DNA from 4 places in the Inediibacterium massiliense genome. Region 4 is predicted to be linked to each of the others. Evidence: riboswitches for the same ligand, from Rfam matches in the RefSeq annotation. Region 4 holds a riboswitch; each other region holds the start of a gene.
What was found. A riboswitch is a leader RNA that binds a small molecule or an ion and turns the genes downstream of it on or off. The one in region 4 is predicted to bind cobalamin.
Positions count from the first base shown of each region.

Region 1 (3,993 bases), on a different contig from region 4:
TTAGATCATAGGGTAGATGTGAAAAAAGATGAAAGTTTAAGAAATAATACTGCACAACCTTATACAGAAAGAATACATATAGAATTTTCAGATATATATGTAAGTTGATGGATAACATAATATATTAAAAAATTGAAACATAATTTGGACTAGTGAATTACTTAGGATGGTGCTATAATATACATGAATAGCAAAATATTCTAATAATGCTTAAAGGAGGTAAAGTATGAAAAAATTAAAAATCATTACATGTACACTGATTATGGCATTAATCTTAAGTAGCACTAGTGCATTTGCTTGTACCGCAGTTTATGTAGGAAAAGATGTAAGTGCAGATGGAAGTACAATCTTAGCAAGAAGTGAGGACCAAGGTACAGGTGCTTACAATAAGATGTTTAAAGTAGTAAATAGAGTGGAAAATGTACCTGGTCGTACAATTGACGATGCAAACGGATTTTCTTACAAATTACCAGCAACTACTTACAAGTATACGATTGTTCCCGATTCTTCAAACTGTGGAGATGGACCATATTTTGGTGCTTGTACAAATGAATATGGATTAAGCATTAGTGCAACAGTATCTGCTTCTCCAAAGGAAAACGTTTTGACAGTAGACCCATATGTGGAAGGAAGCTTACGTGAAGCTGTTATTCCTGGAATCGTAGCTGCAACAACTAAGACTGCAAAAGAAGGAGTAAAGCTTTTAGCACAAATGGTTGAAACTTATGGTTCAGAAGAAGGAAATATAGTAATGCTTGCAGATCAAAAAGAGGCTTGGGTATTTGAAGTATACAGTGGACATTTATGGGCTGCTCAAAAAATGCCAACAGATAAAGTTGCAGTTTTTGGAAATCAATTCATGATTGAAACAGTAGATCCAAGTGATATAGAGAATGTAATGTTCCATAAGGATTTATTTACAACTGCTGATAAAAATGGATGGACAAAAAAAGTCGATGGTAAGGTGCATCTTGCTGCAACTTTTGGTGAACCAAGAGAAGATTATTCTAATATGCGTACATGGATGGGACATCGTTTATTGGCACCATCTAGTGTAGGAGAATATAAAACAGATGAATATTATCCATTTTTCTACAATCCAGATAAAAAAGTTTCTGCTCTAGAAGTGATGGATGTATTACGCAATCGTTATGAAGGTACAAAATATGATGCTTCTCTTAAAGAAAACAAAGACCTTCGTGTCATTGGTGTAGAACGTCAATCTCAAATACACGTTATTCAAGTAAAAGACAATTATCCAGCTGAAATTTCTGCACTACAATGGCTTGCTCTTGGTAATGCAGAACACTCTGTATTCCTTCCAAGCTTTAGTGGAATCCAAGATACTTATGCTGCTTACAAAGTAGATGGTGAAACACCAAACTATGATGGTTTATACTGGAAATTCAAAAGAGTTTGTGCTTTGGCAGAACAAAATAGAAGTTTTTATGGACAAGGTGTAAAAAATTATTGGAAAACATATGAAGAAAAATTATATGCAGATATGGCAAAGGCAGAAAAAGAGATGATTGAGCTTTATGCAAAAGATCCAAAAGCTGCTAAGAGTTATGTGACAAAATTACATATGGATATTGCAAAGAAAGCTTGTGAAGATGCAGATATGGTTTATGATCAATTATTGTATTTCATAATGGATCGTAATGGCCGTACAGCTAAAAAATTAGGAGGTCCATTTGCAGTACAAAAAACATTAGAAGATGTTGCAGCTGCAAAATAAAAAGTGACATATGGAACAAACAAGAGGGACGATGAAAATCGTCCCTTTAGTTTGTAGCAAAGTCATAAAAAACGTAACCAATTTTCAAATTTGGAAAATATAAAGAAACGATCGAAAATGGCATTACAAACTCGCTATGCTCAAACAGTGTAATGCTAACTATTTTCTCACTTATTCTATATTTTCACAAATTCTCAATAAATGTTCCTCATTTCTAAGCAACGGAAATCTTGAATGAAATGAAAAGATTTCGTTGGCGCCATGAGCTTGCGAATTTTATGACCTTGCTAAAATATAGTTTGTCAATATATTAAAATTGATCATTGGTTATACGAAAATATGGACGTAATGGATGAAGTTGACAAGGTTACAATACATGTTATAATAAAAACGACGGTAAAAAAATATATATAAATGTAATAATTTAGGGAAAAGGGTGAGATGCCCTTGCTATAGTCGTAGCTGTAATCGGCGATGAAAAGTAAAAAATGCCACTGTCGAAAGATGGGAAGGTTTACTTTGAATATGACCCGAAAGCCAGAAGACCTGTTATTACATATTTTCAGATCCTCCGACTTAGAGGAAAAGAAGGTATATAGAAAATTAAAATGTTGTTTTGATCATTAAGTATTCATTGTGAAAAATGCAACATGTTCATTTCTAAAAAATCCTCTTCTGAGTTGGAAGAGGATTTTTATTATTTAAAGGAGGTTTTAGTATGAAAAAATTGAGAAGTATTATTTTTGTACTTATTGCAGCATTGATATTTACTTCATCTGTAGACTTTTCAGATGCCCTAAAGGGGAAAAAAAAGTCAGATGCAGTTGTAATAAATGGAGTAACTTATACAGGATATAAAGGACCTGTACAAGGAGAGATCAAATACAAAGAAGGAAGACCAGCTAATCAAAATTCTCAAAATCTTAAAGCGTCTGGGGATATAGGTAGTCCATACCATGTAGATTTAGTAGTTACGAGAGATTTTGGACATAAAAAAATGTATTCTAAAAATGTAGGACTTGTAAAAGATGAAGTAGGTATGGAGGTACTTTTTAGAAATTTAGACATTCAAACAGCTTATGGTGGAGGTTTTGTAAATGCCATTAATGGAGTAGAGTCTAAGTTTACTTTCTTTACAGGAAAAAATAGACAAAAGATAGATTGGTTTTATTGGGTCAATGGAATTTTAGCTCCCATAGGAGTAGCCGAATATAGACCTCAACCGGGAGATGTAATTTGGTGGGATTATCATGATTGGGGTACTACTATGTTTGCTCCTGCAGTGGTTGGTTCTTATCCACAGCCTTTTAAAAGTGGGTTTGGAGGTAAAAATCCAGGAACTGTAATTATGTATACAAAGGGATACGAAAAGGATGCACAAAATTTAAAAAATAGTTTACTCAAACAAGGAGTCAAAAAAATTGATTTAGCAGCGTATAATCCTAACAAATTAAATAAGCCTAAAAAATATTATATATTGATTGGAAAATGGAATGATTTATCTAAAAATAGTAAGGTAGTAAAAGATATCAATACAAAAAATAAATTATTAGGAACTTATGTAAAATTTGAAAAAGGAAAATTAAAGGGATTAAATTTTAAAGGAAAAGCAATCACTTCTTATGATCATGCAGGAGCCATTTATGCTTATGCAGCAGGAATAGGAAGCACATGTCCTATATGGATGGTTACAGGAACAGATGATCAAAGTGTTAAAAATGCAGTAAATGTAATGATTAATAAACCTCAAAGTCTAGATAAGCATTTTAGTGCTATTATTTCTAATAAGGGAGTAGAAAATATACCTTATATCAACTAAAGGAAGTGAAAGTGTGAAAAAAAGTATTTGTGTTTTTTTGATGTGGATGTTGATATTTTCCTTTTCATCTAAAGCTGAGGGAAATATAGATATAAAAATAGATGCAGGCTTCGATGGAAAAGGGAAAATAGGTACCATGATGCCTGTGAAAATACAAGTGGAAAGTAAAACAAATGTAGATGGAAATTTAAAAATACAAACAGAGAATAGGGTGTATCATCACCCTATTCAGTTGTCTCCAAATAGTAAAAAAGAATTTTTCTTTTCTATTCCTATATGGAATGGAAAGGAAAAGATTCAAGCAAGTATAGAAGAAAATGGACAAATACTAGAAGAAAAATCAAAAAATATTAAAGTGTTGCCTACAGAAACTGCGTTTATAGGTATTTTGAGTGATGATTTTTCAAACCATTATCTAAAAGAATATAAAGATGAT
Region 1 covers NZ_LN876585.1:89,964-93,956, forward strand. Annotated here, with positions in the region: gene BN2409_RS03345 (MASE3 domain-containing sensor histidine kinase) at 1-108, shown strand, start outside; gene BN2409_RS03350 (C69 family dipeptidase) at 227-1,738, shown strand; cobalamin riboswitch at 2,142-2,306, shown strand; gene BN2409_RS03355 (DUF4430 domain-containing protein) at 2,457-3,557, shown strand; gene BN2409_RS03360 (hypothetical protein) at 3,571-3,993, shown strand, end outside.
Region 1: linked by a shared signal. The riboswitch ahead of BN2409_RS03355 (DUF4430 domain-containing protein) and the one ahead of BN2409_RS10885 (class I SAM-dependent methyltransferase) in region 4 are both predicted to bind cobalamin.

Region 2 (3,993 bases), 240 kb from region 4:
AATGAAAAAGAGATATGAATATAAGCACCAAACATATAAGATACGATTAAAATAATCAATCCTGCATACATTCCTCTTAATGCTCCTGAAAGTACATATCCTAAAGTAAGCAAACACATATTTACAGGAGCAGTCATATAATATTCAAAGCTTTTTTCATGCAGTCTTGCTACAGATATTCTTAAAGATACGGCATTAAAGCTTGTATGCATAGTAGACATAGCAATCACACCAGGAATAATATAATGTAGATAGCTAAATCCTTCTATAGACACATTAGAGCCTAATCCCCACCCAAATGCAAGAAGATACAAAAGAGGGGTTATGACAGCAGCTGAAGTAATTTTAAAGGCTCTTTTTTTAAAAAAAACAAACTCTCTCCATAGTATTGTCAAAATTTCCATCTATATTACCTTCCTATTTGTAAAATTATAAAAGACATCTTCTAAATTTGTATTTCTTAATATGTATTCATCACAAAGAGAATGTGCATATAATTTTGCTTCGTCTAAAGAATCAAAATAATTATATTCTGTAATATTATGATCATTAAAATGTTCTACAGTAAAAGTGCCCAAGTTTCCTTTTAAATTTTCACTTGTATTACAATAAAATATTTTTCCTTGATCCATTAAAGCAATTTTATCACAAAGACATTCCGCTTCTTCAATATAATGAGTAGTCAGAAGAATCGTTTTTCCCATATCTTTCATACCCTTTAGCATGTCCCATATTTTTCTTCTTGTATTTAAATCAATTCCTACAGTAGGTTCGTCTAAAAATAAGATTTCAGGATCATTGATTAAAGCTTTTGTAATCATTAGTTTTCTTTGCATACCTCCAGATAAATGTTTAGCTGCTTTATTTTGGATATTTTTAAGATCAGAAAACTCTAAAAGATTTTCTATTTTCTCTTCTCTTACTTTTCCTTTTAATTTATAAAGCTTAGCAGCAAAGATAAGGTTCTCTTTGACAGAAAGTTCTTTATCTAAATTAATATGCTGAGGTACAATTCCAATGGTGTTTTTTAAAAAGGAATTAGATCTAGACATTTTTTGATTTTTAATGTATATGTTCCCACTATTTGGCTTGAGTAAACCTACAAGCATTTTGATTAAAGTAGTTTTTCCTGCTCCATTAGGTCCTAAAAGTCCTAAAAAACTACCCTTTTCAATATCTAGATTCAGATGATTCACAGCAATAAAATTTTCATATTTTTTGGTTACATCTTTTATTGAAATGATGTGGTCCACAGACTTCGCCCCATTTCTTTGAATAAAATTCTCCTATAACTCTAACAGAATCAAATTAATTAATCAATATAAGATTATAAATTTATGACATTTTATATCAATTAAAAAAGACAAATCGCATTGACACAACATAAATGATTCTGTATAATTTAGATGATCAAAACTGAATAAATTAATATTAGGTTTCTAAAAAGAATGAAAAGAGAAAGTGGTAAAAGCCACTGCAGCCCCCGCTACTGTAAAGCAGATGAAACTTTGAGTGTCCACTGGAATCAATCCGGGAAGGAAAAGAAGTAAAATGAAGCTAAGCCAGGAGACCTGCCTAATATTTAATAATATCCATCTTTCGGAGGGAAAGTGGAATATGCTTGAAAATGGTTATTCCATTTTTATGTATATCCGAGAGCTTTTCCAAAAGCTCTTTTTTGTATGCATAAAAAACTGAAAGATTGGAGGAAAAATGGAAAATAAATTTATACATATATTACAAAAAAAACGTTATAAAGAAAAAGTTGTAGCCATTGTTTTTATTATTTTATTATTTTGTACTTTTCTATTTTCGATTAATCTAGGAAAAGCATCTATAGATCCTATGGATGTAGTTAAAATTATTATTGGAAAAATCACAGGAAATATGCAACTGTATACAAACATTGAACAATCTTATGAAGTAATTGTGTGGAATATAAGAATTCCAAGAGCTTTAATTGCTATCATAGTAGGAAGTGGTTTGGCAGTTTCTGGAGTTGTTTTTCAATCTCTTTTGATGAATCCATTAGCTGATTCTTATACAATGGGGGTTTCCTCAGGAGCAGCCTTTGGAGCTACTATGGCAATTTATCTAAATTTATTTGTAGACTCTTTTCATGTTTCTGTAACTGTATTTGCTTTTATAGGAGCATTTTTAACACTAGGAATTGTCATGAGCATTGCGAAAGTAAAAGGTTATTTAAGTACTACCAACTTAATTATTGCAGGGATTATTGTAAGTTCTATTTTATCTGCAGGAATTAAGCTTTTGAAAAGCATGGCAGGGGAAAATGTTTCAGCTATTGTCAATTGGCTTATGGGAAGCTTGGCTGCAAGAAACTGGGAACATGTGATCATTAGTGTTCCAATTATTATATTTTGTATGATGGTATGTATATATTTTTCAGAGGATTTAAATCTTTTGTGTTTAGGTGAAAAGGAAGCAAAAGCATTAGGAATTGATACTCAAAAAATTCAAAAAATATTTTTGATTTGTGGATCTTTGATTACTGCTGTGTGTGTATCTGTAAGTGGTGTGATTGGTTTCGTAGGACTTATTGTTCCTCATATGTTAAGATTTATAGTAGGATCAGATAATAGGATTTTGATTCCTTTGTCCGCACTTTTAGGTGGAGAATTGTTACTTTTAGCAGACACGGGTGCAAGAACTCTTATGAATGTGGAAATTCCTGTTGGAGTATTGACTACTTTATTAGGAGGACCATTTTTTATCTACATATTTATGACGAGAAATAAATCCCTAAGATAGGGGGAATAGTTATGTATCAGATAAATAATTTATCTTTTTCCTATGACAATAAACAAGTTTTAAAAGGTATTGATTTTCATATTGAAAAAGGAAAAATGACTACAATTGTTGGACCAAACGGTTCTGGAAAAACTACCCTTTTGAATGTAATGAATGGTTATTTCGACCAATATAAAGGAGAAATTTTTCTTTTAGAAAAAAACATTAAAGATTATGATATAAAGGAATTAAGCCAAAAGATAGCTATCATTTCTCAAAATGTACAAATAAAATTTCCATTTACTTGTATGGAAATAGTTATGATGGGAAGAACCCCTTTTAAAGAAAGAATGAAAAATTTTAAAAAAGAAGATTTAGATATTGTGTATGAAAGTATGGAGAGTACACAAACATTACAGTTTGCACATATTCCCATCACCCATTTAAGTGGAGGAGAAAAACAAAGAGTGATGATGGCAAAAGCATTCGCTCAAACACCTAAAGTTTTATTTTTAGATGAAGCTTTTTCTAATATGGATATTCAATATACAATAAAGTTTTTAAATCTTTTAAAGAAAATGATCAAAGAAAAGGGGTTAACAGTAATTTCTATTATGCATGATTTGAATTTAACAGATCTTTTTAGTGATCATATATTGGCACTTAAAAATGGACAAGTTGTAGAATATGGGTTGACTAAGGAGGTTTTTCAACCTGAATTAATCAAAGAATTATTTGGAATATGTGTTAAAAAAACTGGGGAACAAGGACTTGTGGTCCTTCCAAATATGTAAAAAGTAATAAATTATATGTAAAGGAGTGGGAATATGAAAAAAATTAAAATTTTAAGTTTATTAATGGCAATACTTATGGTAGCAGGAGTTTTTGCTGGCTGTGGAAAAACTACTACAACAGAAACAACAAAAGAGGAGAGTAATAAAGTGAAAAAAGGTATTTTAGTTACAAGCTTTGGAACAAGCTATGAGGACACAAGAAAAGTAACTATTGATGCAGTAGAAGAAAAAATAAAAAAGGCTTTTCCTGATTATGAAGTAAGAAGAGCATTTACATCTAATATTATTATCAAAAAATTAAAAGAAAGAGATAAAATAGAAGTAGATACTTTAGCACAAGGTCTTGAAAAAATGAAAAAAGATGGTTTTGAAGAAGTAATCGTACAACCATTACATGTCATTGCAGGAGAAGAATTTAATGATATTGTAGATGAAGTTTCTAAATTTA
Region 2 covers NZ_LN876587.1:258,111-262,103, forward strand. Annotated here, with positions in the region: gene BN2409_RS09785 (ABC transporter permease) at 1-404, opposite strand, end outside; gene BN2409_RS09790 (ABC transporter ATP-binding protein) at 405-1,253, opposite strand; cobalamin riboswitch at 1,417-1,593, shown strand; gene BN2409_RS09795 (FecCD family ABC transporter permease) at 1,714-2,772, shown strand; gene BN2409_RS09800 (ABC transporter ATP-binding protein) at 2,784-3,545, shown strand; gene BN2409_RS17715 (sirohydrochlorin cobaltochelatase) at 3,579-3,993, shown strand, end outside.
Region 2: linked by a shared signal. The riboswitch ahead of BN2409_RS09795 (FecCD family ABC transporter permease) and the one ahead of BN2409_RS10885 (class I SAM-dependent methyltransferase) in region 4 are both predicted to bind cobalamin.

Region 3 (3,993 bases), on a different contig from region 4:
TTATTTCCAATACTAAAATATCCAGAGTCCTTTTGAGATTTTGCCAATTCATCTACATAATTTTTACCATTGTAATCTCTAGGATCTAATCCTACTGAAATTAATGCGATAATATTTTTTGCATAATCTTGTTCCTCTGTACTATATGAAGGTTTATCTATTATTTCTAATTTTTCTTTTATAGTCTTTTGATCTACACCCATGTAACTTAATGATAAAGCTTCTAAATAAGTATATTTTTCCTTATCTTTATAAATAGCTTGAACTTCATCTAATACATCTTTTACGACATCTGTCATAAGTATTACATCTATATTTGCACTGGCTTTTATAGATTCATAAGCAGCATTTATGACTGCATTTCCCTTTGAAAGTCCAGTCACTTTCCCTTCTTGATCTATAGATGCATGAGTATTTCCTTCTGCCATACTCCATGTAACTTTCTTTTCTTTCATCTCTTCATGATCTTGATCAAATATTTTTGCACTCAATTGAATGATTTCATCTTTTTTAATTGTAACTTTATCTGTCACTTCTTTATTTTCTAAATATATTTTAATGCTAGAAGGATTTCTATCTTGTACGACTATCTCAATATTTTTTTGAACTGCAGAATTTCCTTCAAGCTCTGCTGTAATAGTTACTTTTCCTTTTTCTTTTGCTGTAACCACTCCATTTTCAACTGTTGCAATGTTTTCATCCGAGCTTATCCATTTTATTTGTTGTCCTGTTACCAATCTATTTTTATCATCTAAAACCTTGGCTTGAAGTTTTGTACTCTTTCCTTTGATGATTTCAGTTTTATCTGCTTTAATTTCAATTTGAGATGGTGTATCTCCTAATTCTATTTTTAAAGTATGATACATAGATTTCTTTTTATTTAAATCTGCTAAAGCTGCAAAAGCTGCTTCTGTTGAGTTTTTATCATAGCCTTTAAACGCTTTATCTTTCATATAAGTTCCATCGTCTCTCTGATATTCCATTAAACGATGCAGCATGTTTCCATTCTTTTTTACATAATCTCCTGCTAAAGGATTCTCTCCTACTGCAATTAATCCTTGTATAACTTTTCCTAATGTTTCTGGATCCGTTGAATATTTTCCAAATCCTCCAGAATCATTTTGATCTGATTTTATGTAATTGATACATCCCTTTAATAAATCAGAAACACCTGCATGATCTTTATGATTAGATAAAGCAATCATGGCTAAGACAGTCTGTTTTAAATCAGCACTCCACTTTCCCTTTATATAAGCTTGATCTCCTTCTACGATAAATTTACTTTTTAATATCTCTACTGCTTTTTCTACATTATATTCCCCACAAGCCATATCAAGAGCTAACATACAATATATATGGTGAACAATCTCTTCATCAAATTCTCCGGAATCTTTTTGCATTTTTATTAACGTATCTACATAATTGAGAGCTTTTCCATCACATTCAAAGTTTCTTGGATCTTGTCCACATGCGATAGCTTCCATAATTCCTTTGTAATTATTGTAAACATTTTTTTCGTCTAATGAATATGTTCTTATTTTTTTTTCTATGATTTTCATATCTTGATCTAGATTATTACTTGAATGATGATATGCCATAGCTGGTATATAATCTATAGAATTGTCTTTGTAATAATCTTTTAATTTTTCCAGTCCATCATCTATTACACTTTGATAATCTACTTCTACTTTTTCTTCCATAAGAGGCTGTATTTCAACTTTTTTTATCACCTCTTCTACTTCTTTTTGATCAATATTCTCTGTGTCAGTTTCTTTTTCATATACATTTTCTACTGTAGTTTTTTCTTTTTCATATACAGAATCTGCAACTGTTTCTTCTCCATAAACATACATCAGATTATCTAGACCTGGCATATATGAAAAAAGCATTGCCACTACTAACAGTATACTAATAGATTTTCTCATGACCTTCCTCCTTTTTATTATAATTTTTTAAATCATTTTTCTCCTTTCATAAGCATAAATAAAATCAATAGGAAAGTCCCAACTTTAATATTGTTAGGACTTTTATATAAATGTTCTTTTTATAATTATGGTACCTGTTCATATAACAAACTTGTCGAAAATTTGTCTACTAAAGGGTGAAAAAAGGGTGAGTTTAAAGAAGAAACCAAAAGAACATTTATAATTTCCTATATATTATAAAAAAACCTTGACTTCCTAATGAAAGTCAAGGTTTTTTATACATAAGCATGATGCATGTATATCTACATACTCTTATTTTACCTTTACATACCACCTTTCCTCGGAAGGTTAATGCCTCATTTCTTAGGCAGGTCTCCTGACTTGTGGATCAATACTTTCCTTCACCTTCCCAGTTTCCCAGTGGTATACTAAAGGATTGTTCCCCACTTACAGTGGCCGGACCGCTTAGGATTTTCACCTAATTCCCTTTTCATCCTTGATATTTACATCAAAGAACCTAAAAAAATATTTAATTTAAATACTCTCTTACCATGATAGATTGTATCTTATATCCCATTTTTTTTCAATACAATATATTACATTTTTCTCAAAATTTTCTCGACATTTTTCGACCTTTATTTTTCTTCACTAGAAATGTATCCTATTTTTCTTTAAATTTCTCAATAGAAAAAAGCTAGCCTAAGCTAGCTTTTTTCATTATTGTATAGATTTGTATAGATTATAAAGCATCATGGCAGCTTGCGCTCTATTTGCATTTTCTTTTGGCATAAAAGTACCATCTGGCATTCCACTGATAATAGCTTCTTTTACACATAATGCTACATTTTCATTTGCCCAAGAAGCTATATTTGTTTTGTCACTAAATCTTTCTAATTCGTTTGTATTTGCTTTTTCTTTTCCTTTTTGTGTGAGTACCTTTCCAATGATGGTTGCCATTTCTTCTCTTGTAATTTTTCCATTTGGATCAAATATAGTTTCGCTTCTTCCACTTACGAGTCCATTTTTGTATGCAGTTTTAATGTATGGAGTATACCAAGCCATATCCTCTACATCTGTAAAGCCTACATTTATATTTTCTATGTTTAATCCAAGCATTTTTGTAATTAGGGTTGCAAATTCTGCTCTTGTGATAGATGCACCAGGGTCAAATACATCTTCACTTCTTCCACTGATAATTCCTTTATTAGCCATTTCTTCTATAGCTTTTGTTGCCCATTCATAACCATTTAAATCACTAAAAGTTACTTTTGCTTCTTCTTTTCCTACTTTCTGAGCAAAATATTTACTAAAATGAGTTGCTTCAAAAGTTACCATTTTGGTATTAGGATCATATATTCCACCCATATTTTCTATGGTACCATTATCTTTTAGGTAGAATACTTGTACTGTTTCTCCAGTTTTGACTTCTCCATTATATGGAAGTGATACTTTCATAGGTTCATTAAATTGATTTATTTTTTCTCCTTCTACCTTTGCATTTAAATCTACTACTACACATCCTTTTGGTACTTTATTTTTTTCAAGTGCTGTTAAATCATTTCGATCTATTGTTTTTGCACTTAAAGCTATTTCTTTTTGAACTAAAGTATTTGGTGTTACATTAAATACTGCATTTTCTGTTTGAATAGATACTTTTTCTACTTTATTTTCTTTTACTATTTTCATTATATTTGCTGAAAGTACTGCTTCTACTTCTTTTTGTTCTACTTTTGGTATTTGTATGATGACTTTGTTTTCAAGTGAAATACCTTCTATCCCATTTGATTTTAATTTTTCATTTATGATTTTTACAGTACTTGCTGTGTTTTTTGAAGCTTCTTGAATCATAGCTTCCTCTACTTTGACAACTGCCTTCTCTTTTTCTACTGTTATTCTTTCTTTTGTAACCTTTTTCATACTTACCTTTTCTACTGTATTTTGTGCAAGTTTTATGGTTTTTTCTATAACCTCTTTGCTATTTTCTTTTCCAATAGCCTTGATGACTTTTCCACTTGCATCCATGCACTCTCCTGCTAGTTTGATTACTTCTTTTGAATCATTAATAACA
Region 3 covers NZ_LN876585.1:139,302-143,294, reverse strand. Annotated here, with positions in the region: gene BN2409_RS03460 (Ig-like domain-containing protein) at 1-1,925, opposite strand, end outside; cobalamin riboswitch at 2,275-2,461, opposite strand; gene BN2409_RS03455 (S-layer homology domain-containing protein) at 2,643-3,993, opposite strand, start outside.
Region 3: linked by a shared signal. The riboswitch ahead of BN2409_RS03460 (Ig-like domain-containing protein) and the one ahead of BN2409_RS10885 (class I SAM-dependent methyltransferase) in region 4 are both predicted to bind cobalamin.

Region 4 (3,993 bases):
TTCTTGTTTCATGTAGATTTTCATAAGATCCGTAGTGATAGGCGCATAAATAAAGTCCTTCTGGCTTGTATAAGCAACTTTTTGACTTATAAGGGTTGTCTAGTTTAATAGAAATTTTTTTGACTAAAAAATTTCTATTGGGATCTAAAGTTACAACCCATCCATAAGACCAGGGCATTTGTGTATAGCCTTTAAAATGATATTGTGCCAATTTAGAAAATGTTAAAGAAAAATCATTGGTATGATCATTAGGATCAATATCTAATGTGAAAAGATATTGATCTTTTATATACTTTTGATAAATTTTATGGGGATCATATAAAGTTTCTCCTTCTTTGATACGAGAAAGATTATGTTCTAAAGATTTTTTCATTGTTTTTAGTTTTTTAATTTCAGTACTTAATGTTTCAATTTGAGTGGTGAGCATTTGTTTTGTTGTTTCTAATGAATGATTACTTAATATAGTTTGAATATCATTTAATGAAAAACCACTGGCTTTTAAAGACAGTATTAAGTAAAATTTAGGGAATTGGTTTAAGGAATAATATCTATATTTTGTTTTTTCATTTACATAGGAAGGTTTAATTAGATTGATTTTATCATAAAAAATAAGTGTTTGTTTGGTGATATTAAATATTTTACATATTTGTCCAGATAAAAAATGAAAATTTGACATAATTCCTCCTTAAAATATTTGACTATATAGTAACAATATAGTTTATAATGAATAATGTCAAATGAAATTCATAAAGGTATATTTGTAGTAGACAATTTTATAGGATCATAAATTTTGATAGAGCAATCTATCTTCAGGGAATCAGGTGAAAATCCTGAACAGTCCCGCTGCCGTATAAGCTAGCTTATGCAGATGCCACTGGAAATACTGGGAAGGCGCATAAAGTGACAAAGCTTGAGTCGGAATACCTGGTTTATGATTTGTATAAAAGATTTTTTACGAGCGATGAAAAATCTTAGAGAGATAGTGTCTCTGATTTTTTGTACCCTTGTAAAAGGGTACTTTTTTATTTTATAAGGGCAGGAGATGGTGGAGGGGGTATACAAGAATTTTTAACATTGATAATGATACTAAATATTATTGTTAAGGTAAAAAGTAAGGATGGTAATATGAAGAAATATATTTATAATTACTGGGAAGAAGAAGCAGATTGGTATGATGAAACGCTTCCTTCAAATGTGAAATATGAGGATCTATTGAAAGGTTTGGCTAACTATATTTTTTCTTATATTCCAGATATTGAAAAAAAACAATCATTAAATATATTAGAGTTAGGCTGTGGAACAGGAAGGTTGTTGATAGAATTATCTAAAACTCATCACAACGTAATGGGAGTGGATATATCTTGGAATATGCTAAAAATAGCAAAAGATCATGGGAAAATTTTAAATGTTCCTATTGAAGTGTATCAGATGGATGTACATTCTATGCTATTTGAAGAGGATTCATTTGATTTATTAGTTGGAAGCAATGTTGTTTGGACTCTTGAAAATCCAGTCAAAGCCTATGAAGAATGGTATAGAGTACTAAAGCCTCAAGGAAAGTTAATAGTATTGGATGCAAATTGGAATTTATGGCGGTATAACCCGTTAGAAAGAAAGAAGTATCAACAATACCAAGAGTATCTAATCCATAAATATGGCAGAGGGACACATACATATAAAGACTTATTTTATGGAGAAGAAATTGATAAAAAAACATACTTAAGTGATAAGTATAGACCAGATTGGGATATAGATGTACTCAAAAGTATTGGTTTTCATAATATTCAAATTCAACATAGTGTTTCTGACATTATATGGGATTCAAAGACTATTGAATTAAATCATTTGACACCACCATTTATGATTTGTGCACAAAAATAATAAAATAGGAGGAATATATATGGATTTTGGAAAAAGAATTAAACAATATTGGGAAGGGGAAGCAGATATTTATAGTGTTTGTATAGAAGAGGAATTAGGAAACTTTCAAAGAGAGGCATGGAAAAAAATAGTATTAGAGTATGCACCCAAAAAACAATGTTTAGATATCCTTGATATCGGAACGGGCCCAGGATTTTTTCCTATTGTTCTTGGAGAGGAAGGACATCATGTAACAGGAATTGATATAACAGAAAATATGATTTCTTATGCAAGAAAAAATGTTGAGAGGGCTGGAAGTAAAGCAAATCTTTTAACAATGGATTGTCATAATTTAGAGTTTGAGGATGATACTTTTGATTTGATTGTGTGTAGAAATTTGACTTGGACATTAGATAATCCTATTCAAGCCTATGAAGAATGGCATAGAGTATTAAAACCTTCAGGAAGATTATTAATTTTTGATGCCAATTGGTACTTGCATTTATTTGATGAGAAGCTAAGAGAAAAATACGAAGAAAATGAAAAAAAACTTATTGAAAAATACGGAAGAAAAACACATAATCATAAAAACAATGTAGAAGGAGATGCGCTTAGCAAAAAGTTGTTTATGAGTAATAAAGTTCGACCACAATGGGATTTGAATCAATTGATTCAAATGAAATTTTCAAAAGTCTTTTCAGAAATTAATATCGTAGATCAAGTTTGGGATGATATGGGAAAAGAATTAAATGCAACGACTCCACAATTTTTAGTGGGAGCAGAAAAATAGGCAAGGTGGCTTAAAGATGGGTGGAAACTATTTAAGATTAGTGACTTTTTTAAAACAAGCGAAAAAAGAAACTTTGTGTAAAGTTTTTTTGGGACTGTCTATAATTGCTTTAAATTTTATGCAAGCAATGCTTCTTGCAAAAGGTATTAGTAATGTCATTGAAAGATGTAGCTTTATGAAGATGATTACTTATTTGATGATGATTGTTTTGGTAATTATAACAAAATGTTATTTGATACGATATCAAGAAGGTTATGCAAAAAAAATGGCTGCAAAGATTAAAGGAATGATTAGAGAAAAATTACTAGATAAGTTAATGGTATTAGGTCCCGCATATCAAAATAAGAAAAGAAGTGGCAATATCCAATCTTTAATTACAGATGGAGTGGAATCTTTTGAAACTTTTCTAGTGTATTACATTCCCCATGGGATAGTTGTATTTATTGCAATAAGTTGTGCGATTACATATATGATTCAATTAGACAAGATTGTGGGGGTTGTGATTATATTCATGGGGCTTTTATCTATTTTGATACCTCATTTCCTTATGCCAGCCATTTCTAAAATTATGATTGAGTATTGGAAGTCTTATGCATTTTTAAATGCACAATATATTGATTCTATGCAAGGAATGAGCACTTTAAAAGCTTTTGATGCTAGTACAAGAATAGGAAAACAATTGGCTAGTGATGCCCGAGATTTTGCGAAGGAATCTATAAAAAATACAGGAATGTCTTTGGCAGATTCTGCAATAATTGTGTTTTTTACTATGTTAGGTACAGCATTGGCAGTATTGATAGGAGCTTTTCATATGTCAAATGGACAACTTGGATATAATGAGCTATTGATTATATTATTTTTATCTGGTGAGTGTATGAAGCCTTTTTATGAGTTAAATACGTATTGGCATGGAAGTTATTTGGGTTTTTCTGTTGCAGAAGAGTTATACCAGATTCTTGATGAACCATTAAAGCAAGGAGATCATACGAAGAATAAGGTTGTATCTAGTAAGAACCTTAATATAAAGTTAGATGGTGTATTTTTTAGATACAATGAAGATTCAGGCTATGTATTAAAAGATGTAAATATGGATATGCAGCCTGGAAGTATGACTGCAATTGTAGGGGAATCTGGTTCAGGAAAGTCAACTATTGTCAATCTACTATTGAGATTTTTTGATACAGAACTAGGAGAAATCAAATTAGATTCTATAGATATTGAAGAATATGATATTTCGTATTTAAGAAATCAAATTGCAGCAGTATTTCAAGATACATATTTGTTTTATGGGACAGTTAAAGAGAATTTACGTATGGCAAATCCCCATGCAACAGAAGAAGAAA
Region 4 covers NZ_LN876587.1:498,352-502,344, forward strand. Annotated here, with positions in the region: gene BN2409_RS10880 (MerR family transcriptional regulator) at 1-676, opposite strand, end outside; cobalamin riboswitch at 770-946, shown strand; gene BN2409_RS10885 (class I SAM-dependent methyltransferase) at 1,126-1,881, shown strand; gene BN2409_RS10890 (class I SAM-dependent methyltransferase) at 1,901-2,650, shown strand; gene BN2409_RS10895 (ABC transporter ATP-binding protein) at 2,667-3,993, shown strand, end outside.